Regions from separate parts of the Streptomyces sp. NPDC050856 genome, predicted to be linked through region 1. Evidence: riboswitches for the same ligand, from Rfam matches in the RefSeq annotation. Region 1 holds a riboswitch; the other holds the start of a gene.
What was found. A riboswitch is a leader RNA that binds a small molecule or an ion and turns the genes downstream of it on or off. The one in region 1 is predicted to bind S-adenosylmethionine.

Region 1 (14,098 bases):
CCTCCGGCTTCATGGCGTTGATCGCCGTCTTCGTCGGCCACAACACCGCCAAGGAGTTCGGCGGCACGCCGGTCCTCGGTGGAGCGGTCGCCGCGATCATCGTCTACGCGGGCGTGGCGGACATCGAGGCGTTCGGCCAGCGGCTCTCCCCCGGCCAGGGCGGCGTGCTGGGCGCCCTGGCCGCCGCCCTGCTGGGGGTGTACGTCGAGAAGGGCTGCCGCCGCTGGGTGCCGGAGTCGCTCGACGTGCTCGTCACGCCGACGGTCACCGTCCTCCTCGCCGGCCTGGTCACCGTCTTCGGGCTGATGTTCGTGGCGGGCGAGGTCTCCTCCGCCATCGGCGTGGGCGCCGACTGGCTGCTGGCCAACGGCGGCGCGGCGGCCGGTTTCGTCCTCGGCGGCCTGTTCCTCCCGCTCGTCATGCTCGGCCTGCACCAGGCCCTCATCCCGATCCACACCACCCTCATCGAACAGCAGGGCTTCACCGTCCTGCTGCCCATCCTGGCGATGGCGGGCGCGGGCCAGGTGGGGGCGGCGGCGGCCGTCTACGTCCGGCTGCGCCGTGACACCTCGATCCGCCGCACGATCAGATCCGCGCTCCCCGCCGGCCTGCTGGGCGTCGGCGAACCGCTCATCTACGGCGTCTCCCTCCCCCTCGGCCGCCCCTTCGTCACGGCGTGCGTGGGCGGCGCCTTCGGCGGTGGGTTCATCGGACTGTTCAACATGCTGGGCGACACGGTCGGTTCGACGGCGATCGGCCCGTCCGGCCTGGCACTGTTCCCGCTGCTCGACGGCGCCGGCGGCCTCGACGGCCGGACGGTCGCCATCTACGCGGGGGGCCTGCTGACCGGCTACGCCGCCGGCTTCGCCGCCACGTACCTCTTCGGCTTCGGCAAGGACGCCGGCCTCGACCGGACCACCTCACCGGCCCCCGGGCCGGCCGACCGCCCCGCACCCCGGAAGGCACCCGCCGCCGGGCCGTGAGCCGTTCGGCGGGGAACGGGGGGCCGCGATGGCACCGGCCTCCCCGGTCCCGTCCGGACCGGCGTTCCCCACCCCCATGAGCCGTACGGGAGTCCCCCCGCCCCGGCCCGGCCGGGCACCCGCGACGGCGGACCGCCCGCCCGCTCCCGCCTCAGCCGGTCGAGGGACGCCAACGTCTGTTCAGCTCCCGCACGCGCGCCCGCAGCACGTCCCCCGGCGGCGCCGGGAGCAGCGCGTCGAGCGGGCAGTCCCACTCGATCCCCCCGCCGACCGGCCGTAGCTGCACGAAGCCCCCGACATGGCCCATGACCTCGCCGATCCGGCCGTCCCGGGCGTCGAGCATGTACTCGCCGGTCATCGGCGCACCTCGTGCAGCACCGCGATCAGCCGCAGCGCCGTGTCGAGGTTGCACCGCCCGAGGTCCACCAGCGGGTACGCGTCCTCCCCGGCGGCCGAGACCGGGTCCACCCGCAGGGAAGGGAGGGTCACACCGACCTCGCCGAGCTCACTCCTCAGCTGGGCCACTACCTCTTCGGCCGCCCGCAGTCGCTCCGCCGATCGCACGGTCATGACCCGCCACCTCCACGCTGAGTATTCGCCTTCTGTACACAGAGTGGTCGCCAACCGGTCCGCCTGAACGGAGTCGGCGTGCCAACAACCCCATCTGGCTAACGGGAGTTGCGCCACGCCCGCACGGGCCACCTGGATCCCGTCCCGTCACCCAGGGCGATGGTCGGATCAGAGCCTCGCCACCGACCGCGAATCGGCCGGTGACGGCGGGAACGGGACTCCGGCCGGCACGATCCGGCACGGCCGCCGAGGAGTGCGCGCCACCGCCCCGGAGTTCGGGTCCCGGGCCGGTGCGCGGCCGGTGGCCCCGGTGGTTCCGGGCGCCGCGCGGGCCCTGGTTGCCCCGGAGCTCAAGCCCCGGGCTCCGCGCCCTCTCACCGAGGAATGGTTGTGGGTCGGGGACTCAACCCGTCCACCCACCCCGCCAGTTGACTATGCGGAGTGAACGACGACTGGTGGGCGGCCTTCCAGCGGGGCGAGATCCCCGATGAGCGGCCACCGAGGCGGCCCACGCGCTCCCGGGCGTACATCCTGCTGGCCGCGCCGAGCCGCACCGCGCCGGTGAGGTGCCTCTCGCACACCGACTGCGAGTCGCTGGCGCCGCTCGTCGGCGAGTGGTTCGAGCGCGGCGCCTCCGAGCAGACCGTCCTGACCGCCCTGACCGCCGGTCTCCCCGACCCCGTCCACCACCCCGCCGTCCTGGCCCGCAACCGTCCGACCACCAAGATGCCGCCGGAACGCGTCACACCGGTCAAACCGCCCTGCGCCTGCCGGAGTGCTCCCGCCTCCCGCCCGCCGAGGTCCGCGCCCACGCCGCGCAGGCCCGCGCGGCGCAGGCCCGCGCGGCGCCGGTCCGAGGGGGCGTCACCCCGGAGGTGGACGGACTCAGTCGATCGCGCTGAGGTGGACGCGGCCGCTGTCACCGCCGAGCCGGCGCACCGCCACCCGCGGGGCGTTAAGGTCCCCGTCGCGGGGGGCGCACACCTGCCCCTCCAGAGCGCGTGGCAGCGTGTCGGGTCCGGGCAGCCCGAGGCGGGCGAAGGGCGTGGCCGGGGCGGCGGGGTCGCGGCGGGATTCCTCGCGTGTCCTGAGGTCCCGCTCGGCGCGCAGCCGGCTTGGGCGCCACCTCGGCGGTGGGCAGGGCGCGGGCCATCAGCAGCCCGTCGTCCTGGAACCCGTGCTGATGGGCGGCCCGGCGGTCGGCGGCCCCGGCGGGGACGGTGACACCCGTCCGCTCACTGACGGTCGCCGGTGTCGCCCTCGTCCCGGTACGGCACTTCGCGGCGCCCGGCGGCACCGTCCCCCTCCGCCGAACAGGAGGCCAGGGCCGGCCCGAGCACACGGAGGGCGAGCACGGCGACGGCCGGCACGCCGCTCGAGGAGCGGCCCGGCTCGCTGGGTGCGGTCACCTCGCGTCTCCGTTCCACCGCTGCCATGTCGCGTCCCGTCGCCCCCGGTGAGGCCGCCGGCACGGCGGCCGGGCGGGCCCCGCGACAACGCCCGAGGGCGGCACCCCTGGGAGAAGGGGTGCCGCCCTCGGTCTCGTCTCGAACGAGAAGGACGTGTCCGATCCGGGAGGATCAGAAGTCCATGTCACCGCCCGGCATGCCGCCCGGAGCGGCCGCGGCGGCCTTCTCCGGCTTGTCGGCGATGACGGCCTCGGTGGTGAGGAACAGCGCCGCGATGGAGGCGGCGTTCTGCAGCGCGGAGCGCGTGACCTTCGCCGGGTCGATGATGCCCTCGGCGATCATGTCCACGTACTCACCGGTCGCGGCGTTCAGGCCGTGGCCGACGGGCAGGTTGCGGACCTTCTCCACGATGACGCCACCCTCGAGACCACCGTTGACGGCGATCTGCTTGAGCGGGGCCTCCAGGGCGAGCTTCACGGCGTTGGCGCCGGTCGCCTCGTCACCCTCGAGCTCCAGCTTCTCGAAGACGCTGGACGCCTGGATGAGAGCCACGCCACCACCGGCGACGATGCCCTCCTCGACGGCGGCCTTGGCGTTGCGCACCGCGTCCTCGATGCGGTGCTTGCGCTCCTTGAGCTCGACCTCGGTGGCGGCACCGGCCTTGATGACGGCGACGCCGCCGGCCAGCTTCGCCAGACGCTCCTGGAGCTTCTCGCGGTCGTAGTCCGAGTCGGACTGCTCGATCTCGGCGCGGATCTGGTTGACGCGGCCCGCGACCTGGTCGCTGTCACCGGCACCGTCGACGATGGTCGTCTCGTCCTTGGTGATGACGACCTTGCGGGCGCGGCCCAGCAGGTCCAGGCCGGCGTTCTCCAGCTTGAGGCCGACCTCCTCGGAGATGACCTGGCCACCGGTGAGGATGGCGATGTCGTTCAGCATGGCCTTGCGGCGGTCGCCGAAGCCCGGGGCCTTGACGGCGACGGACTTGAAGGTGCCACGGATCTTGTTGACGACCAGGGTCGACAGGGCCTCGCCCTCGACGTCCTCGGCGATGATCAGCAGCGGCTTGCCGGACTGCATGACCTTCTCCAGCAGCGGGAGCAGGTCCTTCACCGAGGAGATCTTGGAGTTGACGATCAGGATGTACGGGTCGTCGAGCGACGCCTCCATACGCTCCATGTCGGTGGCGAAGTACGCCGAGATGTAGCCCTTGTCGAAGCGCATACCCTCGGTGAGCTCCAGCTCCAGACCGAAGGTCTGGGACTCCTCGACGGTGATGACGCCTTCCTTGCCGACCTTGTCCATCGCCTCGGCGATGAGCTCACCGATCTGCGTGTCGGCGGCGGAGATGGAGGCCGTGGAGGCGATCTGCTCCTTGGTCTCCACGTCCTTGGCCTGCTCCAGCAGCGCGCCGGAGACGGCCTCGACGGCCTTCTCGATGCCGCGCTTCAGCGCCATCGGGTTGGCGCCGGCGGCGACGTTGCGCAGTCCCTCGCGGACCAGCGCCTGGGCGAGAACGGTCGCGGTGGTCGTACCGTCGCCGGCGACGTCGTCCGTCTTCTTGGCGACTTCCTTGACCAGCTCGGCGCCGATCTTCTCGTACGGGTCCTCGAGCTCGATCTCCTTGGCGATGGAAACACCATCGTTGGTGATCGTGGGGGCGCCCCACTTCTTCTCGAGGACGACGTTGCGACCCTTGGGGCCAAGGGTGACCTTGACGGCGTCGGCGAGCTGGTTCATCCCGCGCTCGAGACCGCGCCGTGCCTCCTCGTCGAACGCGATGATCTTGGCCATGTGAAGTGGTCCTCCCGGACTGGGGTGGATTTCTCCGGACCGCGCTGGCGCCCGCGACGGACGGCCCACACACCTGGTGGTTCCTTGCCCCACCTGGCCTGTCGGCCTCACCGACTCGGTCCTTCGTTGTCACTCTCACTCTGCGAGTGCTAACGCCAATGATTAGCACTCGACCCCGGAGAGTGCAAGCGCCTGCCACGCGCGAGGGGCCCGTATCCCAGTGCGGGATACGGGCCCCTCGACTCCGCTGGTGCGGTCGTGGCCGAACGCGCCGTGGTCAGCCGGCGGCGAGCTTGACCATGTCCGCCTGCGGACCCTTCTGGCCCTGCGAGATCTCGAACTCGACCCGCTGCCCCTCCTCCAGGGTGCGGTAGCCGTCCATCTGGATCGCGCTGTAGTGGACGAAAACATCCGCACCACCGTCGACCGCGATGAAGCCGTACCCCTTCTCCGCGTTGAACCACTTGACGGTGCCCTGAGCCATGCCTAACTCCCCTATTACTGGCCCTTGCACAGGACCGCACTTCGCGGACCCGGGTCAGACCTCGCTCCCCTGACAGGTGGGAGCGTGCGCCGGAACGCGTCGACCGCCGCTGAATGTATCTGTCCAACTGCCGTCTGCAACAGGTCAATCGGACGAGAATTCCGAGCGCGCGTGAACGGAAATCACGGTTGAATCCACAGGATTCCCGGGCAAGTCGGGCCGGGCGCGGCGCAGATATGGCGCATTCTGTGCGGCTACTTTGACTGCATCTTGTCGCCACCGGCTGCGGGCTCATATGCGAGCGGCATGATCGGCGGTGGCGGCTTCCCCAACTCTACCGCGCTCAACCATGGAGAATTTCCCCCTCCGCTTGTGTGGACGGAGGGGGCAATTGTTCTGCCGGGGCCGTCAGCCGCCGGCGACCGCCGGAATGATCGACACGCCGGCGCCGTCCGGGGTGGCGGCGGCGAGGCCGCCCTCGAAGCGGACGTCGTCGTCATTGACGTACACATTCACGAACCGGCGCAGCTTGCCCTGGTCGTCCAGGACGCGGGCGGCGATACCGGGGTGGTTCTTCTCCAGCGACTCGATGACCTCGGCGAGGGTCGCGCCCTCCGCCGTGACCTCTGCCTGGCCCCCCGTGTACGTGCGGAGGATGGTGGGGATGCGGACCTTGACGCTCATGGGTGCTGCCTTTCGGGGTGATCTCGACAGGACTCGGCCGTGGGCGGGCGGCCGGCGGCGGGCGGGCGGACGGCCCGCTAGCCGGGGAGCCGGAGGCTCAGTGGGCCAGTCCGGCGTCGCGGAACGCGTCCAGGCTGGGGCGGATCGTCGCGGTCGGCCCGGTGGTCGGGGCCACGGCGTCCAGGGTCTTCAGGCCGTCGCCGGTGTTGAGGACGACCGTCGTCAGCGCCGGGTCGAGCAGACCGTTCTCGATGAGCTTCCTGGTCACACCCACGGTCACCCCGCCGGCCGTCTCGGCGAAGATCCCCTCGGTGCGGGCGAGCAGCTTGATGGCGTCCACGATCCGCTCGTCGTCCACGTCCTCCACCGCGCCGCCGGTGCGGCGGGCGATGTCCAGGACGTACGGGCCGTCGGCCGGGTTGCCGATGGCCAGCGACTTGGCGATGGTGTCCGGCTTCTGCGGGCGGACCACGTCGTGGCCGGCCTTGAAGGCGGTGGACACCGGCGAGCAGCCCTGGGCCTGGGCGCCGAAGATCTTGTACGGCCGGTCCTCGACCAGGCCGAGCCGGATGAGTTCCTGGAGTCCCTTGTCGATCTTCGTGAGCTGCGAGCCGGACGCGATCGGGACGACCAGCTGGTCGGGCAGCCGCCAGCCGAGCTGCTCGCAGATCTCGTACGCGAGCGTCTTGGAACCCTCGGCGTAGTACGGGCGCAGGTTGACGTTGACGAAGCCCCAGCCCTCGCCGAGCGGGTCGCCGATGAGCTCCGAGCAGAAGCGGTTGACGTCGTCGTAGTTGCCCTCGATGCCGACGAGGTCGCCGCCGTACACCGCGGCCATGACGACCTTGCCCTGCTCCAGGTCGTGCGGGATGAACACGCAGGAGCGGAAACCGGCCCGGGCGGCGGCGGCGCCGACCGCGCCGGCCAGGTTGCCGGTGGAGGAACACGACAGGGTGGTGAATCCGAAGGCGCGGGCGGCCTCCAGGGCCTGGGCCACGACCCGGTCCTTGAAGGAGTGGGTGGGGTTGCCCGAGTCGTCCTTGACGAAGAGCCTGCCCGGCTCGACGCCCAGCTCGCGGGCGAGGTTGTCGGCCTTGACCAGCTTGGTCCAGCCGGGGTTCAGGTTGGGCCTGTCCGCGACATCGGCGGGGACGGGCAGCAGCGGGGCGTAGCGCCAGATGTTCGCGGGGCCCGCCTCGATCCGCGCGCGCAGGGCCTCGGGGTCGCCGGCCGGCAGGTCGTAGGCGATTTCGAGCGGCCCGAAACACAGCTCACAGGCGAAAATGGGACCGAGTTCGAAACGCTCTCCGCATTCGCGGCACGAGAGGGCGGCGGCGGGACCGAGGTCGACGTTCTTGGCGGTGGCGACAGTCTGTACAGCCATGGAGGCGAGGCCCTTTCTCCTCATCTTCCTCATGGCGCACTTCGCCATGAGACGGATTTGGCACCTTCCCTAGCCGGGGCCTCGCGCGAGATCTGCGAGTGCCGACTGGAGGGTTGCCGGGGCTTCAACGGGCCGTTTCCCTCTGCCCCTCTGGATGAGCGGTATGTGGTTGTCAGCGGGACCCCGACATGCGAGGGCCGTCCGCGTTGCTCAAGACTGTAACCGAACCCCTGGGCGGCCGAGATGGTCGTCCGATCCGCGAGATGGAGATCACGTGCTGGATGAGGTGGAGCGCTGGCTGGCCCGGCGGTCCTGGTCGGTGGCGGACCGTCCGCTCGACCGGTTGCTCGCCGCCAAGCGGGCGGGCGGCACCACGGTCAGTGTGGTGCTCCCCGCCCTGAACGAGGAGGCGACGGTCGGCGGGATCGTCTCCGTCGTCCGCCGCGAACTGATGTCCGGCGCGGTGCCGCTGGTGGACGAGCTGGTCGTCGTGGACTCCGGTTCCACGGACCGCACGGCCGAGGTCGCCGCCGCGGCCGGGGCGCGGGTGGAGCACCGGGACGCGATACTGCCCCGGATACCCGCGGTGCCGGGGAAGGGCGAGGTGCTGTGGCGGTCGCTGCTGGTGACCGGTGGCGACATCGTCTGCTTCGTCGACGCCGACCTGCGGGAGTTCTCGGCGGACTTCGTCACCGGGATCGTCGGTCCGCTGCTGACCGACCCGGACGTGCGGTTCGTGAAGGCGATGTACGACCGGCCGCTGAGCTCCCCGGAGGCGGCGGGCGCGCCGGGCGCCGGGGCCCAGGGCGGGAGGGTCACCGAGCTGGTGGCGCGGCCGCTGCTCAACCTGCACTGGCCGAGGCTGGCCGGGTTCGTCCAGCCGCTGGGCGGTGAGTACGCGGCGCGGCGCTCGCTGCTGGAGCGGCTGCCCTTCCCGGTCGGCTACGGCGTGGAGCTGGGGCTGCTGGTGGACGCGCTGGACCTGGTGGGCCTGGACGCGCTGGCGCAGGTGGACGTGGGGGTGCGGCTGCACCGGCACCAGGACGACCGGGCGCTGGGGCGGATGGCGGCGGCGATCTACCGGACGGCGCAGCTCCGGTTGGAGCGGGGGCACCAGGTGCGGCCCCGGCTGACCCAGTTCGACCGGGGCGCGGAGGGGTTCGTGCCGCGCACCCATGCCGTGGACACCGAGGAACGGCCGCCGATGGCGGAGGTGGCCGAGTACGCGCGGCGCCGGCGGGCGGCCTGAGAGCCGTACGTTTGAGCGTTTCGGGTACGGGCTAGGTTCGTCTCCATGGCAGCCCAGATTCTCGTCGCCTCCAATCGCGGTCCCGTCAGCTACGTACCGGGGGAGGACGGCACACTCGACCCCCGGCGCGGCGGTGGCGGCCTGGTCTCGGGACTCTCGGCGATCGGGCCGGACGCCGGAGCGCTGTGGGTGTGCGCGGCACTGAGCGACGGCGACCGGGAGGCGGTACGGCGCGGGATCTCGGAGCCGGGCGTGCGGATGCTCGACATCGACGCGGGCACCCACCACGACGCGTACAACGGCATCGCGAACTCGGTGCTCTGGTTCGTGCACCACATGCTGTACCAGACGCCGCTGGAGCCGGTCTTCGACGCGGAGTTCCGGCGCCAGTGGGACGCCTACCGCGTCTACAACCGGGCGTTCGCCGAGGCGCTGGCGGCGGAGGCGGCTCCGGGCGCGACGGTGGTCGTCCAGGACTACCACCTGGCGCTGGCGCCGGGCATGCTGCGCGAGCTCCGTCCCGACCTGCGGATCGGTCACTTCTCGCACACCCCGTGGGCTCCGGTGGACTACTTCCGGATGCTGCCGGACGACGTGGCGGAGGAACTGCTGCGCGGGATGCTGGGGGCGGACCGGCTGGGCTTCCTGACCCGGCGGTGGGCGGACGCGTTCACCGGCTGCTGCGAGCGGATCGTGGGCGGCACGGGCACCACGGAGGTCGGTGTGCACGGGCTGGGCGCCGACGCGGACTTCCTGCGTGAGCGCTCCCGGCGGGCGGACGTGGACGAGCGGATGGCGACGCTGCGGGAGCAGGTCGGCGACCGCCGGACGATCATCCGGGTGGACCGCACGGAGCTGTCGAAGAACATCGTGCGCGGTCTGCTGGCGTACCGCGCGCTGCTCGCGGAGCACCCGGAGTGGCGGGGTCGGGTGGTCCACATCGCGTTCGCGTACCCCTCCCGGCAGGACCTGGCGGTGTACCGGGAGTACACGGCCGAGGTGTCGCGGGTGGCCGAGGAGATCAACGCCGAGTACGGCACGGCGGACTGGACGCCGGTGCTGCTGCACGTCAAGGACGACTTCGCGCGTTCGCTGGCCGCCTACCGGCTGGCCGACGTGGCCCTGGTCAACCCGATCCGGGACGGCATGAACCTGGTCGCCAAGGAGGTCCCGGTGGTCTCCGACGCGGGCTGCGCCCTGGTGCTGTCCCGTGAGGCGGGCGCCCACGAGGAGCTGGGCGACGACGCGCTGACGGTGAACCCCTACGACGTGACGGGTACGGCGGCGGCGCTGCACCAGGCCCTGACGATGCCCGCCGCGGAGCGCGCGGACCGCACCAAGCGCCTGGCGGCGGCGGCCACGGCCCTCCCGCCGGCCCGCTGGTTCCTGGCCCAGCTGGAGGCGCTGCGGGCGGCCGGGTAGCTCCCGCCCGGACCCGCCGCCGTGGTGGAACGGCGGGTTCCCCTTCCCGTTCCCGCCCGCTCGCGTGAACCGGCCCCGGTCGGGGCAGCCGGGACGGACGAGAGGGAGGATTGAGTCATGTACCTGGCAGGCTTACCGGACACCGCCACCGAGTGGGGCTGGATGCTGGGGGCGCTGGCGCTCTACGTGGTCGTCGGTTTCGCGCTGGAGTACCGCGCGCGGCGGCGCCGGGGATCGGCGCGACCGGCGAAGGAGGCGCTGCGCGACCTCGACGACCGCGAATGGCCCCAGTCGCCCCAGCAGTACCTGACCAGCCGGATGGTGCTGCTCGGCGGCATGCTGGCCATGGTGCCGGTCGCGCTGGTCACGTCGGGAACGGTCCGTCAGGTCGCGCTGGTCGTGGTCGGTGCCGCGGCCGTCGCGGTGTGGGCCTACTACGACCACCGCACCGAGAAGCGGTCCTCCGCCGACCGAAGCTAGGCACCGCGGGCGCGCCGGGCGGCCCTCGCCATGGGTGGACCGGGCCGCCCGGGCCGCCGGAGCTGGACGGCCCCCGGGCCGCCGGAGCTGGGCGGCCGCCCGGCCCGTCGTCCGTCCGGCCCGCTCAGCCCGCCGCCCGCGCCAGCGCCGAGAGGAGGTCCACCACTCCCGCCGGCCCCGGTACCAGCAGGTCGGCCCGGGCGGCGACCTCCGTCACCTCGGCGCTGCCGCTGCACACCAGCAGTCCCGGGACCCCGTCGGCGCGGAGCTCGTCCACGGCGGCGAAGGCGGGCAGGTCGCCCAGGTCGTCACCGGCGAAGACGACCGACTCGGCGCCGGTCTCACGGACGTACTCGGTCAGGGCCACGCCCTTGTCGATGCCCGGGGGGCGCAGTTCGAGGACCAGGCGGCCCGGTTCCAGGACCAGGCCGTGACGGGCGGCCAGCTCACCGAGCGGGACCACCAGCGCCTCGAAGGCGGCCTGGGGGTCCTCGGCCCGGCGGGTGTGGACGGCGACCGCGCGGCCCTTCTCCTCGATCCAGGTGCCGGGCCGGGCACCGGCGCGCTCCAGGAAACCGGGCAGTTCGGCCCGTACCGCCGCCACGCCCGGATGGACGGGGGCGGCCCGGACGGTACCGCTGACGGCGTCCCAGCGTTCGGCGCCGTAGTGGCCCAGCACCACCAGGTGGTCCAGGCCCGGTACACCGGCGAAGCCGCCGTACCGTACGGCGACCTCGGCCGGGCGCCCGGTGATCACGGCCACGGAGGCGACGCGCGGCGCGAGCGCGGCCAGCGCGGGTACGGCGCCGGGGTGGGCCCTGGCCCGCTCGGGGTCGGGCACGATGTCGGCGAGGGTGCCGTCGAAGTCGAGGGCGACCAGCGCCTTCCCGGGCCGGGCCAGGAACGCGGCGAGGCCGTCCCGGCCGGCGGGGGTGGACGGACGCGGCATGGAGGGGTTCGAGGTGCTGCCCATGGACGGGAACCTATCCCCGGGTCCGGCCTCGCACACCTGGCCGGGTCAGCGGCGCGCCTCACGCTCGGCCCGCAGCCGGCGCAGCCGGTTGACGGTGACCGGGTCGTGGGCGAGCGCCCTGGGGTCGTCCAGCAGGGCGTTGAGCAACTGGTAGTAGCGGGTCGGGGACAGCCCCAGTCGCTCCCTGATCACCCGCTCCTTGGCGCCCGGGCCCGGCCAGGAGCGCCGTTCCACGGCGAGCACGGCGCGGTCCCGGTCGGACAGCGGGGCGGGGGCCGGCGGGCCGCCGGACGACGGGGAGGCGTCGGGCGACGGCGGGCCGGCGGCGGAAGCGGCGGTCATATGAGCAACATAGTTACTCGGCCGCCTCCGCGTCCCGGGCCTCCCGGCCTATCTGCTCCAGCACCGCCTCGGGGTCGCCGTTCGGCTCGACCGCCCTGCCGATGTTGGTCTTGACGCTCTGGCTGACCTTGGCCCAGGACGTCTTGCCGACCGGGTACAGCTCGGAGGTGGGCAGGGCCTCCAGGAAGGCCCGCAGCGGCACGTGCTTGGGGTCGTCGGCCATGGCGGAGCTGGCGGTGACCGTGACCGGGAGGATGTCGTACTCCTCGGAGAAGGCCAGCACGTTCTTGTCCTGGTAGACGAAGTCCAGGAACTGGCCGATCTCCTTGCGGTGGCCGTTCTGCTTGAACGCCATCATCCAGTCGGCCACGCCCATGGTGGCCTTGGCCTTGCCGTTGATGCCCGGCAGCGGCACCTTGCCGACCTTCACCCCGGCCTTCTCGGCCTTGTCCATCAGGGTCGGGTGGCCGTTGAGCATGCCGACCTCGCCACGCGCGAAGGCGTCGAAGGCCTGCTGGCGGTCGAGCTTGCCGGGGGCGACCGGGCCGGTCAGTCCGGGTGCCACGAGCTGGTCCTTGAGCCACCGGAAGGTGTTGACGTTCTCGGTGGAGTCGATCTGGTACGAGGCGCCGGTCGCGTCGAGGTAGCCGCCGCCCCCGGCCAGCAGCCACATCATCGTCTCGGCCTGGGACTCCTCGGAACCGAGCGGCAGCGCGAACGGGTACTCGACGTCCTTGGCCTTGAGCTTCTTCGCGGCCTGCTGGAGCTCGTCCCAGGTCGTCGGCGGCTTGGCACCGGCCTTCTCGAAGAGGTCCTGGTTGTAGAAGAGCAGCCGGGTGCTGGAGGCGAACGGCATCCCGTACTGCACCCGCTCGACCTCGCCGGCGCGGCTGAGCAGGGGCAGGAAGTTGGCCTGGGTGGGGACCGAGATGAGGCTGCTGACCTCGTACAGCTTGTCCTGCTTGGCGTAGTCGGCGTAGGCGCCGATCTGCGCCATGTCGGGGGCCTCGCCGCGCTCGACCATCGCGGCGACCTCCCGGTCGACGTCCTTCCAGGACAGGACCTGGACGTCGATGGTGACGCCGGAGTGCTTCTCCTCGTACGCGCGGGCCAGGCGGTCCCAGTACTTCTTGGTCGTGTTGGCCTCGGTGCTGCCGTAGTCGGCGGCGACCAGCTTGAGCGTGACCTCGTCGGATCCCCCGGTCCCGCAGGCGGACAACGTTGCCATCATGCTCAGTGCGGCCACCGCCGCGGTCAGTCCCATGGTGCGGCGCTGCACAGGTCTTCCCACCCTTTACGTCTACGTCGAACTGCGATTTTCCCATGGGCGGGGATGAGGTCTACACCACAGGGGTATCGCTTCGGCAACTCTTCTCCCAGCACGCCGCCGTCGCACCCCCACCGCACACCACCGCCACCGCCACCGCCACCGCCGTAGGAGACGCCGCGCATGTCCCGTACCGCAGCAGAGATCGCCACCCAGCCCGCCGACTGGCGCCGCGCCGCGGAGGCCGCCGCGGCCTTCGAGGGGCTGCCGCGGCCGGGCGAGCGGGTCGCCGTGACCGGGTGCGGCACCTCCTGGTTCATGGCGATCGCCTACGCCGCGCTGCGGGAGGCGGCGGGACAGGGGGAGACGGACGCGTTCGCCGCCTCGGAGTTCCCGGTGGGGCGGGCGTACGACCGGGTGGTGGCCATCACCCGGTCCGGAACGACCACCGAGGTGCTGGAGCTGCTGACCGCGCTGCGCGGCCGGGTGCCGACACTGGCGCTGACGGCCGACCCGAGGACGCCGGTGGCCGGCGCGGCGGACACGCTGGCGGTGCTGGACTGGGCGGACGAGGAGTCCGTGGTCCAGACCCGGTTCGCGACGACCGCACTGGCCTTCCTCCGGGCGGGCCTGGGGGAGGTCCCGGGCGTCAAGCCGGTGGCCGAGGCGGCGGTGGACGCGGAGCTTGCGGTGACCGAGCCACTGCCGGAGGCGGTGCTGGAGGCCGAGCAGTGGACCTTCCTGGGGCGGGGATGGGCCTACGGGCTGGCGCTGGAGGCGGGCCTGAAGATGCGGGAGGCGGCCGGGGCGTGGACCGAGGCGTACCCCGCGATGGAGTACCGCCACGGCCCCATCGCCATCACCGGACCCGGCCGGGTGACGTGGGTGTTCGGCGCACTCCCGGAGGGTCTGGCCGGCGAGGTGGCCCGGGTGGGCGGCACGCTCCACGACCACGCGACTGCCGACCCGATGGCGGATCTGATCCGGGCGCAGCGGCTCGCGGTGACGCTGGCCGAGGCCCGGGGCCAGGACCCGGACCGCCCGCGCAACCTGACCC
Region 2 (14,098 bases), on a different contig from region 1:
GACGAGACCGCCCAGTCCCTCGCCATCGAGGAGGGCAAGAAGCTCTACACCGTCGGCTGCGCCAGCTGCCACGGAACCGGCGGTCAGGGCACCACTGACGGCCCGAGCCTGGTCGGCGTCGGCTCCGCATCCGTGGACTTCCAGGTCGGCACAGGCCGTATGCCGGCCCAGCAGCCGGGCGCCCAGGTGCCGGAGAAGAAGAACATCTACACGCAGGCCGAGATCGACCAGCTCGCGGCGTACATCGCCTCGCTGGGCGCCGGTCCGGTCACGCCGACCGAGAAGCAGTACAGCCCCGACGGCGCGGACATCGCGCGCGGCGGTGACCTGTTCCGCACCAACTGCGCCCAGTGCCACAACTTCACGGGCGCCGGCGGTGCCCTGACCAACGGCAAGTGGGCGCCGAGCCTCGACGACGTGACCCCGAAGCACATCTACGAGGCCATGCAGACCGGCCCGCAGAACATGCCGTCCTTCCCCGACACCACGATGCCGGAGAAGGAGAAGAAGGACATCATCGCGTACATCCGGACCGTGAACGACGACAGGACTGCGACCCCGGGCGGCTTCGCGCTGGGTGGTCTCGGCCCGGTCAGCGAGGGTCTGTTCGGGTGGATCTTCGGTCTGGGTTCGCTGATCGCCGTCGCCGTCTGGGTCGCGGCCCACACCGCTAAGGCCAAGAAGTCATGAGTAGCCAAGAGTTTTCCAAGGAGAGCCTGCCGAGCGAGCAGGACACCGCGCACGGCACGGCGGTAGCCGAGCACCCGTTCGCCGACCCGGGGCTGCCGCCCCACAAGCCCCGCATCCAGGACATCGACGAGCGGGCCGCCAAGCGGTCCGAGCGCACGGTCGCCCTGCTGTTCACGACGTCGATGCTGGCCACGGTGGCCTTCATCGCCTCGTTCGTGATCTTCCCGGTGGAGAAGATCGTCTACGTCTGGCCGCTCGGCCACGTCAGCGCGACCAACCTCTCGCTGGGTCTGACGCTGGGCATCGCGCTCTTCTGCATCGGCGCGGGCGCGGTCCACTGGGCCCGCACCCTGATGTCCGACGTGGAGGTCGCCGACGACCGGCACGCCATCGAGGCGGCGCCGGACGTCAAGGCCAAGGTCATGGCCGACTTCGCGGAGGGCGCCAAGGAGTCCGCGCTCGGCCGGCGCAAGCTCATCCGCAACACCATGTTCGGCGCGCTGGCCATGGTGCCGCTCTCCGGCGTGGTGCTCCTGCGCGAGCTGGGCCCGCTGCCGGAGAAGAAGCTCTTCCACACGTCGTGGGCCAAGGGCAAGCAGCTCATCAACATGAACACCAATGAGCCGCTGCGTCCCGAGGACGTCGCCGTGGGCTCGCTCACCTTCGCCATGCCCGAGGGCCTGGAGGAGAGCGACCACGACTTCAACAACAAGATCGCCAAGGATGCCCTGATGATCGTCCGGATCCAGCCGGAGGACATCAAGGACAAGCGCGAGCTCGAGTGGTCGCACGACGGCATCGTGGCCTTCTCCAAGATCTGCACCCACGTGGGCTGCCCGATCTCCCTGTACGAGCAGCAGACCCACCACGTCCTCTGCCCGTGCCACCAGTCCACCTTCGACCTCTCCGACGGTGCCCGCGTCATCTTCGGCCCGGCCGGCCACGCCCTTCCGCAGCTGCGGATCGGCGTGAATGACAAGGGCTTCCTCGAGGCGCTCGGCGACTTCCCCGAGCCCGTCGGCCCTGCATTCTGGGAGCGCGGATGAGCACCACGACCGCAACAGACAGTAATCGGAAGGCCCCCGCCGGCGAGCGGGTCGCCGACTGGGCCGACGGCCGGCTGGGGATCTACTCGCTGGCCAAGGCCAACATGCGGAAGATCTTCCCGGACCACTGGTCCTTCATGCTGGGTGAGATCTGCCTCTACAGCTTCATCATCATCATCCTCACGGGTGTGTACCTGACGCTGTTCTTCCACCCGAGCATGAACGAGATCGAGTACCACGGCTCGTACGTGCCGATGCAGGGCATCCGGATGACCGAGGCCTACGCCTCGACCCTGGACATCAGCTTCGACGTCCGCGGCGGTCTGCTGATCCGGCAGATCCACCACTGGGCGGCCGTCGTCTTCCTCGCCGGCATGTTCGTGCACATGATGCGCGTCTTCTTCACCGGCGCCTTCCGCAAGCCGCGCGAGGTCAACTGGCTGTTCGGCTTCCTGCTGCTCGTCCTGGGCATGTTCACCGGCTTCACCGGCTACTCGCTCCCGGACGACCTGCTCTCCGGCACCGGTGTCCGCTTCACGCAGGGCGCGATCCTGTCCATGCCGGTCGTCGGCACGTACATCTCGATGTTCCTGTTCGGCGGGGAGTTCCCCGGCCACGACATGGTGGCCCGGTTCTACTCGATCCACATCCTGCTGCTGCCGGGCATCATGCTCGGCCTCGTGGTGGCGCACCTGATCCTGGTCTTCTACCACAAGCACACGCAGTTCCCCGGCCCCGGCCGGACGAACAAGAACGTCGTCGGCATGCCGCTGCTGCCGGTCTACATGGCCAAGGCCGGAGGCTTCTTCTTCCTGGTCTTCGGTGTCATCGCGGTCATCGCCGGCGCCTTCACCATCAACCCGATCTGGACCATGGGCCCCTACCGCCCGGACCAGGTGTCCACCGGCGCCCAGCCCGACTGGTACATGGGCTTCGCCGAGGGTCTCATCCGGGTGATGCCCGGCTGGGAGATCAACCTGTGGGGCCACACGCTGGTCCTGGGCGTGTTCATCCCGCTGGTGGTCTTCGGCCTGATGCTCGCCGCGATCGCGGTCTACCCGTTCATCGAGTCGTGGATCACCGGCGACAAGCGGGAGCACCACCTGCTGGACCGGCCGCGCAACGCGCCGACCCGGACCGCCCTGGGCGTGGCCTGGGTGACCGGCTACATGATCATGCTGGTCGGTGGTGGCAATGACATCTTCGCCACCCACTTCCACATGTCGATCAACGCCATCACCTGGTTCGTCCGGATCTCCTTCTTCGTCGGACCGGTCATCGCGTTCGTCGTCACCAAGCGGATCTGCCTGGGCCTGCAGCGGCGGGACCGCGACAAGGTCCTGCACGGACGTGAGACGGGCATCATCAAGCGGCTGCCGCACGGTGAGTTCGTCGAGATCCACGAGCCGCTCAGCCAGGCCCAGCGGTTCGCGCTCACCGCGCACGAGCAGTACACGCCCGCCGAGATCGGCCCGTCGGTCGACGAGAACGGCGTCGAGCGCAAGCTCTCGCGCTCGCAGAAGCTCCGCGCGAAGCTCAGCAAGGGCTACTTCGGCGACGGGAACCAGATCCCCAAGGCCACCGCCGAGGAGTACAAGGAGATCAGCAGCGGCCACGGCCACCACTGATCGCCGGCAGCGCGACACCTGGGAATCGCCACAGCGGGAGCCCCGTCCATCGGCTGGACGGGGCTCTTCGCCGTCCTCGCGGGTCGATAGGGTGGGCTCATCCCTGTACGGATGGACACCAGGAGCGACCATGAGCGCTGTGCAACCCGCTGGAGGACCTGACACGGCGGGCCGCTCCTGGCCCGCGGTGCTGAACGGCCTGCTGGAGGGGCGCGACCAGAGCGCCGACGACACGGCGTGGGCGATGGAGCGGATACTGCGGGGCGAGGCCACCAACGCGCAGATCGCCGGGTTCGCCGTGGCGCTGCGGGCCAAGGGCGAGACCGTGGAGGAGATCGCCGGCCTGGTCCGGACCATGTACGCGCACGCCAGGGTGATCGACGTGCCCGGGCCGACCGTGGACATCGTCGGCACGGGTGGCGACGGCGCCAGGACCGTCAACATCTCCACCATGTCGTCGATCGTCGTCGCCGGTGCGGGCGCCAGGGTCGTCAAGCACGGCAACCGCGCCGCCTCGTCCGCCTCCGGCGCCTCCGACGTGCTGGAGAAGCTCGGCGTCAACCTGGAGCTGACGCCCGAGCGGGTCGCGGAGGTCGCCCGGGAGGCGGGCATCACCTTCTGCTTCGCGGTGAAGTTCCACCCGGCGCTGCGCCATGTGGCGGCGGCCCGCAAGGAGCTGGGCATCCGCACCACCTTCAACTTCCTCGGCCCGCTCACCAACCCCGCCCGGGTGCGCGCCCAGGCGACCGGTGTCGCGGACGCGCGGATGGCGCCCATCCTCGCCGGGGTGCTGGCCGAGCGCGGCTCGTCGGCGCTGGTCTTCCGGGGCGACGACGGCCTGGACGAGCTGACCACCACGGCCACCTCCCGGGTGTGGGTGGTACGGGACGGGGCGGTGCGCGAGGAGGCCTTCGACCCGCGCGACGTGGGCATCGAGCCGGTGCCGGTGGAGGCGCTGAGGGGCGCGGACGCGTCGTACAACGCCGATGTGGCCCGCAGGCTGCTGGGTGGCGAGACCGGTCCGGTGCGGGACGCCGTGCTGCTCAACTCGGCGGCGGCGCTGGTGGCCCTGGAGCCCGCGGACGCGCCGCTGGCCGAGCAGTTGCGGGCGGGTATGGCCAGGGCGGCCGAGTCGATCGACTCGGGGGCGGCCCTGGCCGTGCTGGAGCGCTGGGTCGCGGCCAGCAACGCCTGAGCCGCCGGCCCGCCCGGCGCGGGCCGCCCGGGCGCACCGGCTCAAGGGCCTTCGCGTACACGGGCCTCCGGTGGTGCCGGCGCACCGGCGAGGACCGCGGGGGTCCGGCTCCGGCCGGGCCCCCCGCCGTGTCCCGTCATCCGGACACGGGTTGCGCGGGATCGATCATTGGCATAACTTCTCGGCAGGTCATGAGTGACAGCGACTACGGCCCCGGCCCGCTGTCCGGCAACCCTCCGTCCGTGGCGGGGTGCCCCGGGTGAAGACCAGGCCGTGGGCAGCGAGGTCCGCGGCAAGCGCGGACCCCTGCAGACCCTGGGGTCCTGGTCCTCAAGGGAGCAGTCTCGTGAGCAAGCGAATGCGATAGGGCTGACAAGCCCCTTTTTCGCGCCCCCTTTTCCTTCCGTCGACGCCGCGTCCGCCATGCCGTGACGCGTTGACGCGACGGTTTCGCCTGCCTTGTACGGGAGTTCGCCGTGTCCGTTTCCAGTGTTGCCGCCGACCAGTCCGTATGTGCCCCTCTGCCCGTTCTGGGGCGAGACGTCACCGTGCCGCTGGTGACCGGGGGAGAGGTCACCTACGCCGCGCTCGACTACGCGGCGAGCGCGCCCGCGCTCCAGCGGGTGTGGGACGACGTGGCCGCCTACGCGCCGTACTACGGCAGCGTGCACCGCGGCGCCGGGTACCTCTCGCAGCTCTCCACCGACCTGTTCGAGAACAGCCGCGCGGCCGTGGCGGAGTTCCTCGACTGCCGCCCGGACGACCAGGTGGTGTTCACCCGGTCCACCACCGACTCGCTGAACCTGCTGGCCGCCACCCTGCCGGCCGGCTGCCAGGTCTTCGTCTTCGAGACCGAGCACCACGCCGCGCTGCTGCCCTGGGTGTCGTCCCCCGGCGCCACCGGGCGCGGGGGGAGGGACGCGCGCGTGACCTACCTGGACGCGCCCCGCACACCGGCACAGGCCGTCGACACCCTGGAGCGGGCACTGGCCGGCCGCGACGGCCACGGCCCCGCCCTGGTCTGCGTCACCGGCGCCTCCAACGTGACCGGCGAGCTGTGGCCGGTGCGCGAACTCGCCGCCACCGCCCACGCGCACGGCGCGCGGATCGTGCTGGACGCCGCGCAGCTCGCCCCGCACCACCCCGTCTCGGTGCGCGACCTGGACGTCGACTGGGTCGCCTTCTCCGGGCACAAGCTCTACGCGCCGTTCGGCTCCGGCGTCCTCGCCGGACGGGCCGACTGGCTCCAGGACGCCGAGCCGTACCTGGCCGGCGGCGGTGCCTCCCGGCAGGTCGCACGGCGCGCCGACGGCGGGGTGGACGTGGAGTGGCACACCACCGCGGCCCGCCACGAGGCCGGTTCGCCCAACGTCATCGGCGTGTACGCGATCGCCTCCGCCTGCAAGGCGCTGACCGAGGCCGGGTTCGACCGGCTGGTGGCCCGCGAGCGGGAGCTGATCGCCACGGTCCGCGCGGGCCTGGCCGGGGTGCCCGAAGTGCGGGTGCTGTCGCTGTTCGGCGACGACGCCCCGCGCGTCGGGGTCATCTCCTTCGTCGTCGAGGGCTGGAACAGCTCGCACTTCGCGGCGGCGCTGTCCGCCGAGTACGGGATCGGGGTGCGGGACGGGCTGTTCTGCGCCCACCCGCTGGTGCGCACCCTGCTCGGCGGCGACCCCGGGGGTGTGGGTGAGTGCGGCGCCCCGGACGGGGGGCCCGCCGCGCTCAACGCCATCCGGGTCAGCTTCGGGGCGGGGACGCCGGACGAGCACGTCGAGCGGTTCGTCCGGGCCGTGCGGGAACTGGTCCGGGACGGGGCTCGCTGGAACTACCGTACGGAGGACGGGCGCTGCGTGCCCGACCGCGGCTAGGAGGCCCCCAGGGAGCCGGGCCCTTTCCGCCCGGGGCGGACCCGGGTCCGGGAGCCGGGCCCTGGACCGGGTGCACGCTCCGGGCGCTCAGGCAGTGGCAGCGGGCCGGGCGTGATCGACTCGTAGGCGTCCGGACCCGCCAGGTCCGCGCCGCCGCCCGGGGTCCCCGCGAGGGGGAGGACCGGGACGCCCGCCTGCCGGGCGCGGCGCGCGACCGTACCGGGGACCTCGCCGCGCGGCGTCCGGCCGTCCGGGGCACCCCACCCGGTGATCACCGGGTCGGCGCGTGCCGGCCGGGTCCGTCCGGAGGGCCGGTCGCGGGCCGGGGCCGGCGTTACGCGTCGAGGCCGATCGCGAACGCCGCGTCCAGGTCGTGCTGGGAGTACGTGCGGAACGCCACGTGCGTGTCCGTCCCCAGGACGCCCGGGATCTTGCTGATCCGGCCGGGGATGACGTCCGCCAGGTCGTCGTGCCGGGCCACCCGCACCATGGCGATCAGGTCGTACGTACCGGTGACGGAGAAGACCTCGCTGACGCTGTCCAGGGCGGCGATCGACTCCGCGATCTCCGGGATGCGGTCCACGCTGGTCTTGATGAGCACGATCGCGCTGATCACGGCTGTCCTTCTCCCTCGGTGGCCGCTGGCTGGACCTTCACTCTAGTCCCCCGCCGGAACCGTCCCCAGGCGTAGAGGAAGCCCAGGGCGAAGCCCACCACGTGGGCCAGGTACGCGACGCCCGGCCCGGTGCCGGCGTTCCGGGCGGCGAGCCACTGCAGGACGAACCAGAAGACCAGCACGATCCAGGCGGGGAACCGCAGCGGCAGGAAGAACAGGAACGGGAACAGGCTGGTGACCCGGGCCTTGGGGAAGAGGAAGAGGAACGCGCCGAGCACCCCGGAGATCGCCCCCGACGCCCCGACCAGGGTCTGTTCGGACGTCGCGTGCGCCGCCGCGTACGCGATCAGGGCGAGGCAGCCGCAGCCGACGTAGAAGAGGGCGAACTCGGTGTGCCCCATCCGCTCCTCGGCCATCGCCCCGAAGACGTAGAGGAAGAGCATGTTGCCGAGCAGATGCAGCCAACTGCCGCTCACGAAGAGGGCGGTGAGCGGGGTGAGCAGCGCGTTTGGGGAGCCGCTGAGCAGTTCGGCGGGGATGACGCCCCAGTGCCGGAAGTACCCGCTCTGGGCGGCGAGCAGCGCGTCGCCGGTGCCGTACCGCGGGTTCAGCCCCGACACCGGGCTGATCAGGAAGATCACACAGCACGCGCCGATCACGCCGTACGTCACCGCCGGTCCCCGCCAGTCGACCATGGACAGATCATGACGTACGGGCACCGAGCCGGACAGGGTGCCTCGCCGCGACACGGGGTACCCGCGAGGCCGTAGGGTTACGGGCACACGAGGCGCACGACCCGTGGAGGAAAGAGGACGGCACGATGACGACGGTTCCCCTGCCGACCGCCCGGACCCGCTGGCGCTGCACGCTCTGCGGGAACCTGACGCGGTTCGACGTGACCCGTTCCTCCAAGGTCGTCGAGTACGTCCACCTCGACCTGGCCGGTGAGCCCAAGGTCGAGGAGCGCGAGGTGGTCAGTGAGACCATCGAGTCGGTGCGCTGCCGCTGGTGCAACGCGGTGGACCAGATCGAGCTGGTGGACAGGCCGGACGCCGCTTCCTGAAGGGAGCGGCCCGCCGGGACGACGGACGGTAGACGGGTAGTGGGGTGACGGACGTGGAGCAGCCCGCGAGCGGCGCTGAGCCGGCCGGTGCGGCCGGTGACGCCGGCGAGGCGCTCGACCGCCCGCTGCCCGAGGGGGTACGGCGCAGGGTCGTCGCCCTCGTCTCGGACGCCTTCGGTGGGCTGACCGTCGGGGAACTGCCCGCCCAGTTGCGGCAGTACGCCCGGTTCACCCCGACCCGCCGGGCCAAGTTCGCGGGCAACGCGATGGCCGCCGCGCTGGAGGGCGACCCGGTTTTCCGGCAGCGGATCGGCGAACGGTTCAAGGAGGCCCAGCCCGAGCTGGCCGCCGCCCTGGAGGCCGGCTCGCCGCCCGCCGCCGCCGACCCGCTCGACGTCGCCGCGGCCGCCTACGTCCTGCGCCCGCCGGGCTGGGTCAAGCTGGTCGCCGCGGCCGGCGAGGAGGCCCAGCGCGTGGACGCCGAGCGCGCCGACGAGGCCGGCCGGCGCGAGGTGGAGCGGCTGCGGGCCGAGCTCGCCGAGGCCCGCGCGCAGACGCGTACCGAGACCGAGCGGCTGCGCGCCGAGTTGGAGGCGGCCCGCAAGGACGCGGAATCGCTTCAGCGCAAGCTGCGCAGCGCCCAGAGCGACGTCAAGCGCGGCGACGCGGCGCTGCGCCGTACGCAGGCCGACATCGACACGATCAGGGCCGAGGCCGCCGCCCGGGTCTCCGCGGCCGAGAGCGAGTCGCGCCGCCTCAAGGCCCGCCTCGGCGAGACGGAGGCCGCCCTGGAGGCGAGCCGCCGGGCGGCCAGGGAGGGCCGCTCGGTGGAGGACATGCGGCTGCGGCTGCTGCTGGACACCGTGCTGGAGTCGGCCCAGGGCCTGCGCCGCGAGCTGGCGCTGCCGCCCGCGTCCCTGCACCCGGCGGACACCGTCGAGGCGGTCGAGCCGGGCCGGATGTCGCCCAAGGACATCGCGGCCCGGGCGCTGTCCGAGACCGACCCGGCGCTCCTCGACCAGCTGCTCGCGCTGCCCCAGGTGCATCTGCTGGTGGACGGCTACAACGTCACCAAGACCGGCTATCCGACGATGCCGCTGGAGAAGCAGCGGCTCCGGCTGCTGGGCGGCCTGTCGTCGCTGGCGGCCCGGACGGGCGCCGAGGTCACCTGTGTCTTCGACGGCGCGGAGCTGGCGGCGCCCGTGCTGCTGGCGCCGCCGCGCGGGGTGCGGGTGCTGTTCTCCAAGCCCGGCGTGACCGCCGACGAGCTGATCCGCCAGTTGGTGCGGGCGGAGCCGCCGGGCCGGCCGGTGGTGGTGGTCTCCACCGACCGTGAGGTCGCCGACGGGGTCGCGAAGTCGGGCGCCAGGCCCGTCGCGTCCGCATTGCTGCTGAAGCGCCTTTCGCGCGTCTCGTAACTCTCGGGCGTGATGCCCGGATTCGGCACCGGCTCGGGGAACCCAACGTCAAGTGCCCATGACCCAGCGTGGAACGCCGACGAGGAAAATGACGTCCGCGCGAGATTTTTCGCATGAGGATTTGAACTGATCTCAAGATGGTCACTAGGTTTAGGCCTCGACCCTTCGCGCAGTTGATCGCCCATCCGGGGCGGCAGCGAAGGAACCGCCTATTCCGTGCAGTTCGGACCCTTGCCCGTGGCGTCGCGCGGGAGGTGCCCCCACACGGGGGCCGGATGTGACGCGCGGAGCCGGGGCCACCGGTCCCCACAGCCCGGTAGGCGGCTGAGGAAGAAGGAGCTCGCCTTCGTGGCGTCCCACCGTCGTCCCAAGCAGCCGAGCCGCGCTCGCGTGACCGTGCTCACCGCGACCGCCGCCGCGGCCGTCGCGCTCACCTCCCAGACCGCTCAGGCCGACCCGAAGCCGAGCAAGAGCGAGGTCAAGGCCAAGGTCGACAAGCTGTACCACGAGGCCGAGAAGGCCACGGAGGAGTACAACGGCGCCAAGGAGCAGCAGACCAAGCTCCAGAAGGAGGCCGAGGCCCTCCAGGACAAGGTCGCCCGTGGGCAGGAGGAGCTCAACACCCTGCGCGACAGCATCGGTTCGGTCGCCAGCGCCCAGTACCGCTCCGGCGGCATGGACCCCTCCCTGCAGCTCTTCCTCTCCTCCGACCCCGACACCTACCTCGACAAGGCCTCCGCCGTCGACCAGTTGAGCGCCAAGCAGACCGAGGCGCTGGAGGCCATCCAGGGCAAGCAGCGCACGCTCGCCCAGCAGCGCGCCGAGGCCACCGCGAAGCTGGCCGACCTCGAGGACGTCCGCAAGACGCTCGGCGAGCGGAAGAAGGCGTTCCAGGGCAAGCTCGCCGAGGCGCAGAAGCTGCTCAACACGCTGACCGCCGAGGAGCGCGCCAAGATCCAGCAGGAGGAGCAGCGCGCCAGCCGGGCCGCCAGCGAGCGGGTCGAGCTCACCAAGGAGGTCCCGGCCTCCCAGCGTGGCGCCGCCGCCCTGGCGGCCGCCGACACCCAGGTCGGCAAGCCCTACGTCTCGGGTGCCGAGGGCCCCAACTCGTACGACTGCTCGGGGCTGACCCAGTGGGCCTACCGCCAGGCCGGGGTGAGCATCACGCGCACCACCTACACCCAGCAGCACGACGGCGTGCGGATCGGCCGCGGCGAGCTCAAGCCGGGCGACCTGGTCTTCTTCAGCAACCTGTCGCACGTGGGCCTGTACGCGGGCAACGGCCAGGTGCTGCACGCTCCCTACCCGGGTGCCTTCGTGCGCTACGAGGCGATCGGGTACCTGGGCGACTTCCAGTTCGGCGTGCGCGTCTGACGCGCCCGTAAGCGTCCCCGAACGGACGAAGTTTTCCCACCTGAGTTGACGCCCCGCCCCGTCGGTGACCTGTGGTCCCCGGCGGGGCGCCGCTGTTCGAGGCCCGCGCGGCCTTTGTCCGGAGCGTAGTCATCCGGCTACTGTCTGCCGCGCAACACCCGCGTACAGCTGAAGGGAGCGCGGTTCGTGGCGTCCCACCGCCGGTCCTCGTCATCCTCGTTCCCGGGGCTCACCCGGGGCACGACCGTCACTGTCCTCTCCGCGGCGGCGGCCACCGCCGCCGCGGCACTCGGCGCCGCCCCGGCCGCCGCCGACCCCGCGGGCCCGGTGGAGGCCACCCGGGCCCAGGTCGACCGGCTGTACGCGGAGGCCGAGAAGGCCACCGAGGGCTTCAACGAGGCGGACGAGCGCACCGACCTGCTGCGCCGGCGGGTGGAGCGGGCGCAGGACAGCGTGGCCCGGGGGCAGGAGCGCATCAACCGGATGCGCGGCGCGCTCGGCTCGGTGGCCGGGGCCCAGTACCGCTCGGGCGGCATGGACCCGGCACTGGCGCTGCTGCTCTCGGAGGACCCCGACACCTACCTGGACAAGGCGGCGGCGCTCGACCGGATCAGCGAGCGCCAGGCCAGTGCCCTGCGGGAACTGCGGCAGGCCCAGCGCCGGCTGTCCCAGGAGCGCACCGAGGCCACCCGTACCCTCGCCGAACTGGAGCGCAGCTGGGCCGTGGTGGCCCGGCACAAGCGCATGGTCGAGCGCAAGCTCGCCGAGGCCCGGGCGCTGCTGAACGCCCTGCCGGCCCAGGAGCGCACCGCCCACGAGCGGGCCTCCCGCTCGGGCCGCGACGAGCCGTCGCTGCCGTCCCTGGCGGGTGAGGCGGCGTCCGGGCGGGCGGCCGTGGCGGTACGGGCCGCGCGCTCGGCGGTCGGCCGCCCCTATGTGTGGGGTGCCAACGGCCCGGACTCCTTCGACTGCTCGGGCCTGATGCAGTGGTCGTACGCACAGGCGGGTGTCGGTCTGCCGCGCACCTCGCAGGCCCAGCGCGACGCCGGACGGCACGTCCCGCTCTCCGAGGCCCGCCCCGGCGACCTGGTCACCTACCGCTCCGACGCCAGTCACGTGGGCATGTACATGGGTGACGGGCAGGTCGTCCACGCGCCCTACCCCGGCGCCCCGGTCCGCTACGACCCGGTCGGCATGATGCCGGTCACGGCCGTCACCCGGGTCTGACCGTACGATCTGGAGGATGGCGGCGGGTCGGAGACATGCGGTGGTGGCGCTCTGCCTCGCCCTGTCCTCCCTCTCCGGCTGTACGGTTCCGCAGGCACCCCCGGACGCCACCGCCACGCGCGCGATCCAGGCGGCACTGGACCGCAGGGCCGCCGCGGTCCTGGCCGACGGCCCCGACGGCCTGCCGCTGAGCTCCTGGTCCTACCGGATCGTCCGGGTGCGACGGGACGGCGACCGGGCCCGGGTGCGCGCCGAGCTCCGCTACCGCTTCGCCGGTCACGACGACGGCGCGGTGACCGCCGAGCGGGCCATGGAGGCGGAGGAACGGGACGGTCGCTGGCACGTGACCGCCGACCGCCCCGCCGAGGGCGCCGCGCCGCAGCTCTGGGAGCAGGGCCGCCTCGACGTGGTGCGCGGCCGGCGGAGCCTGGTCCTGGGCGTGGGCCACGACCGGGACCGGCTGCGGTCCGTCGCGGCGGTCGCGGACCGGTCGGTGCCCGCCGTGTCGGAGGCCTGGCCCGAGCCGTGGGCCGGACGCCTGGTGGTGCTGGTCCCGGCGTCGCTGGACGCCATGGGCGCGCTGCTGGGGGCGCCGGCGGCCGGTTACCGGGGGGTCGCCGCGGTGACGACCGGCCGGGCCGGGGGCGGTGCGGACGCCCCGGCGGACCGGGTGATCGTCAACCCGGAGGCCTACCAGGAGCTGGGTGAGGCGGGCCGGGCGTTCGTGCTCACCCACGAGACGGCCCACGTGGCGACCCGGGCGCACACCTCCGGGGCCACGCCCCTGTGGCTCTCCGAGGGCTTCGCCGACTGGGTGGCCCACCGCGGTACGGGCGGCGACCCGGCGCGACTGGCCCCCCGGCTGCGCGACGCGGTCCGCGCCGGCGACCTGCCCGCCGAGCTGCCCGGCGACCAGGACTTCGCCCTCACCGGTGACCAGGCCACCCTGTCCCGGGCCTACGAGGAAGCCTGGCTGGCCTGCGCGCTGATCGCCGAGCGGTGGGGCGAGGCGGAACTGACCGCGTTCTACCGGGCGGTGGGGGAGCGGGGCAGAGGCCCCGGCTCGGTGGAGAAGGCCCTGCGCGACGTGCTGGACACCACGCCGGAGAGCTTCACCCTGGCCTGGCGGGCCCACCTCCGCGAGCGGCTCGGCTGAACCGGGGCCCGGCGGACCGAGGGTCCACGGAGCGCGATTCAGGAAACCAGTTCGCGGTCGTGGCCGCCCTGGGCCGGGACCCTGGCGTGTTCGCGCAGGCGTGGTTCGGTGACCGTCCGGTGCCACAGCCGGCGGCCGGCGGTGATCGTGGCCGCGACGAGCAGGCCGTTGCGTACGGTCAGCAGCAGCAGGCCCAGGGGGTCGCTGTCCACCACGTGCGAGAACCAGATGGGGAACTCCAGCAGGGTCACGCCGGTCGCGGCGACGACCAGCCAGGCCGGCCGCCGCATCGGGCTGTCCCGGAACACCAGGCAGACGGCGGCCAGGCCGACCAGCCACAGCATGTACTGGGGGCTGATGACCCGGCTGGTGGTGGTGAACAGCAGTACGGCGACGAAGGCCGCGTCGCACAGGGTGGTGGTCCGGAACTCGCGGGCCCGTATCCGCCACAGCAGGAGCCAGCCGAAGGCGGCGACGGTGAGGGTGAGGGCGGCGGCGCTGACCATCGGGACGTACGGGCCGAGGAACTCGACGGATCCGTAGTTGAGGAGCACCTGTCCGTCCCAGCCGAAGTGGCGGGCGACGTGGAAGACGAGGGAGCCCAGCGACTCGACCTCGGTGCCGCGGTCGCGCTGGAAGGTGAGGAAGGCCAGGGCGCCGGGTGCGGCGGCCGCGCAGAGCAGGAGCACCGCCGCGCCCGAGCCCGCCGCGGTGGTCCACGAGCGGAGGGTGGCGCGTCCGCGCCGGGTGCCGGCGAGCAGCAGGACCGGCCACACCTTCAGCATCGCCCCGAAGCCGGCCAGCGCCCCGAGCAGCC

Region 2: it holds a riboswitch for S-adenosylmethionine, as region 1 does, so the genes downstream of both, AB0H53_RS17480 (aminotransferase class V-fold PLP-dependent enzyme) here and thrC (threonine synthase) in region 1, are expected to answer to the same signal.

Annotation. Positions count from the first base shown of each region.
Region 1 is NZ_JBFAGV010000013.1:55,665-69,762, forward strand. It holds gene AB0H53_RS14635 (PTS transporter subunit EIIC) at 1-983, shown strand, start outside; gene AB0H53_RS14640 (hypothetical protein) at 1,135-1,341, opposite strand; gene AB0H53_RS14645 (hypothetical protein) at 1,338-1,553, opposite strand; gene AB0H53_RS14650 (hypothetical protein) at 2,789-2,962, opposite strand; gene groL (chaperonin GroEL) at 3,134-4,756, opposite strand; gene AB0H53_RS14660 (cold-shock protein) at 5,034-5,240, opposite strand; gene AB0H53_RS14665 (MoaD/ThiS family protein) at 5,649-5,924, opposite strand; gene thrC (threonine synthase) at 6,022-7,332, opposite strand; SAM riboswitch class I at 7,326-7,469, opposite strand; gene AB0H53_RS14675 (glucosyl-3-phosphoglycerate synthase) at 7,583-8,557, shown strand; gene AB0H53_RS14680 (trehalose-6-phosphate synthase) at 8,603-9,979, shown strand; gene AB0H53_RS14685 (hypothetical protein) at 10,097-10,459, shown strand; gene otsB (trehalose-phosphatase) at 10,584-11,432, opposite strand; gene AB0H53_RS14695 (DUF3263 domain-containing protein) at 11,478-11,774, opposite strand; gene AB0H53_RS14700 (extracellular solute-binding protein) at 11,788-13,038, opposite strand; gene AB0H53_RS14705 (sugar isomerase) at 13,225-14,098, shown strand, end outside.
Region 2 is NZ_JBFAGV010000017.1:57,963-72,060, forward strand. It holds gene AB0H53_RS17460 (c-type cytochrome) at 1-690, shown strand, start outside; gene AB0H53_RS17465 (Rieske 2Fe-2S domain-containing protein) at 687-1,736, shown strand; gene AB0H53_RS17470 (cytochrome bc complex cytochrome b subunit) at 1,733-3,364, shown strand; gene trpD (anthranilate phosphoribosyltransferase) at 3,495-4,559, shown strand; SAM riboswitch class IV at 4,747-4,864, shown strand; gene AB0H53_RS17480 (aminotransferase class V-fold PLP-dependent enzyme) at 5,036-6,427, shown strand; partial or broken gene AB0H53_RS17485 (glycerate kinase) at 6,424-6,705, opposite strand; gene AB0H53_RS17490 (Lrp/AsnC ligand binding domain-containing protein) at 6,762-7,043, opposite strand; gene AB0H53_RS17495 (rhomboid family intramembrane serine protease) at 7,040-7,738, opposite strand; gene AB0H53_RS17500 (hypothetical protein) at 7,864-8,106, shown strand; gene AB0H53_RS17505 (NYN domain-containing protein) at 8,160-9,524, shown strand; gene AB0H53_RS17510 (NlpC/P60 family protein) at 9,873-10,898, shown strand; gene AB0H53_RS17515 (NlpC/P60 family protein) at 11,085-12,125, shown strand; gene AB0H53_RS17520 (hypothetical protein) at 12,142-13,281, shown strand; gene AB0H53_RS17525 (glycosyltransferase family 87 protein) at 13,320-14,098, opposite strand, start outside.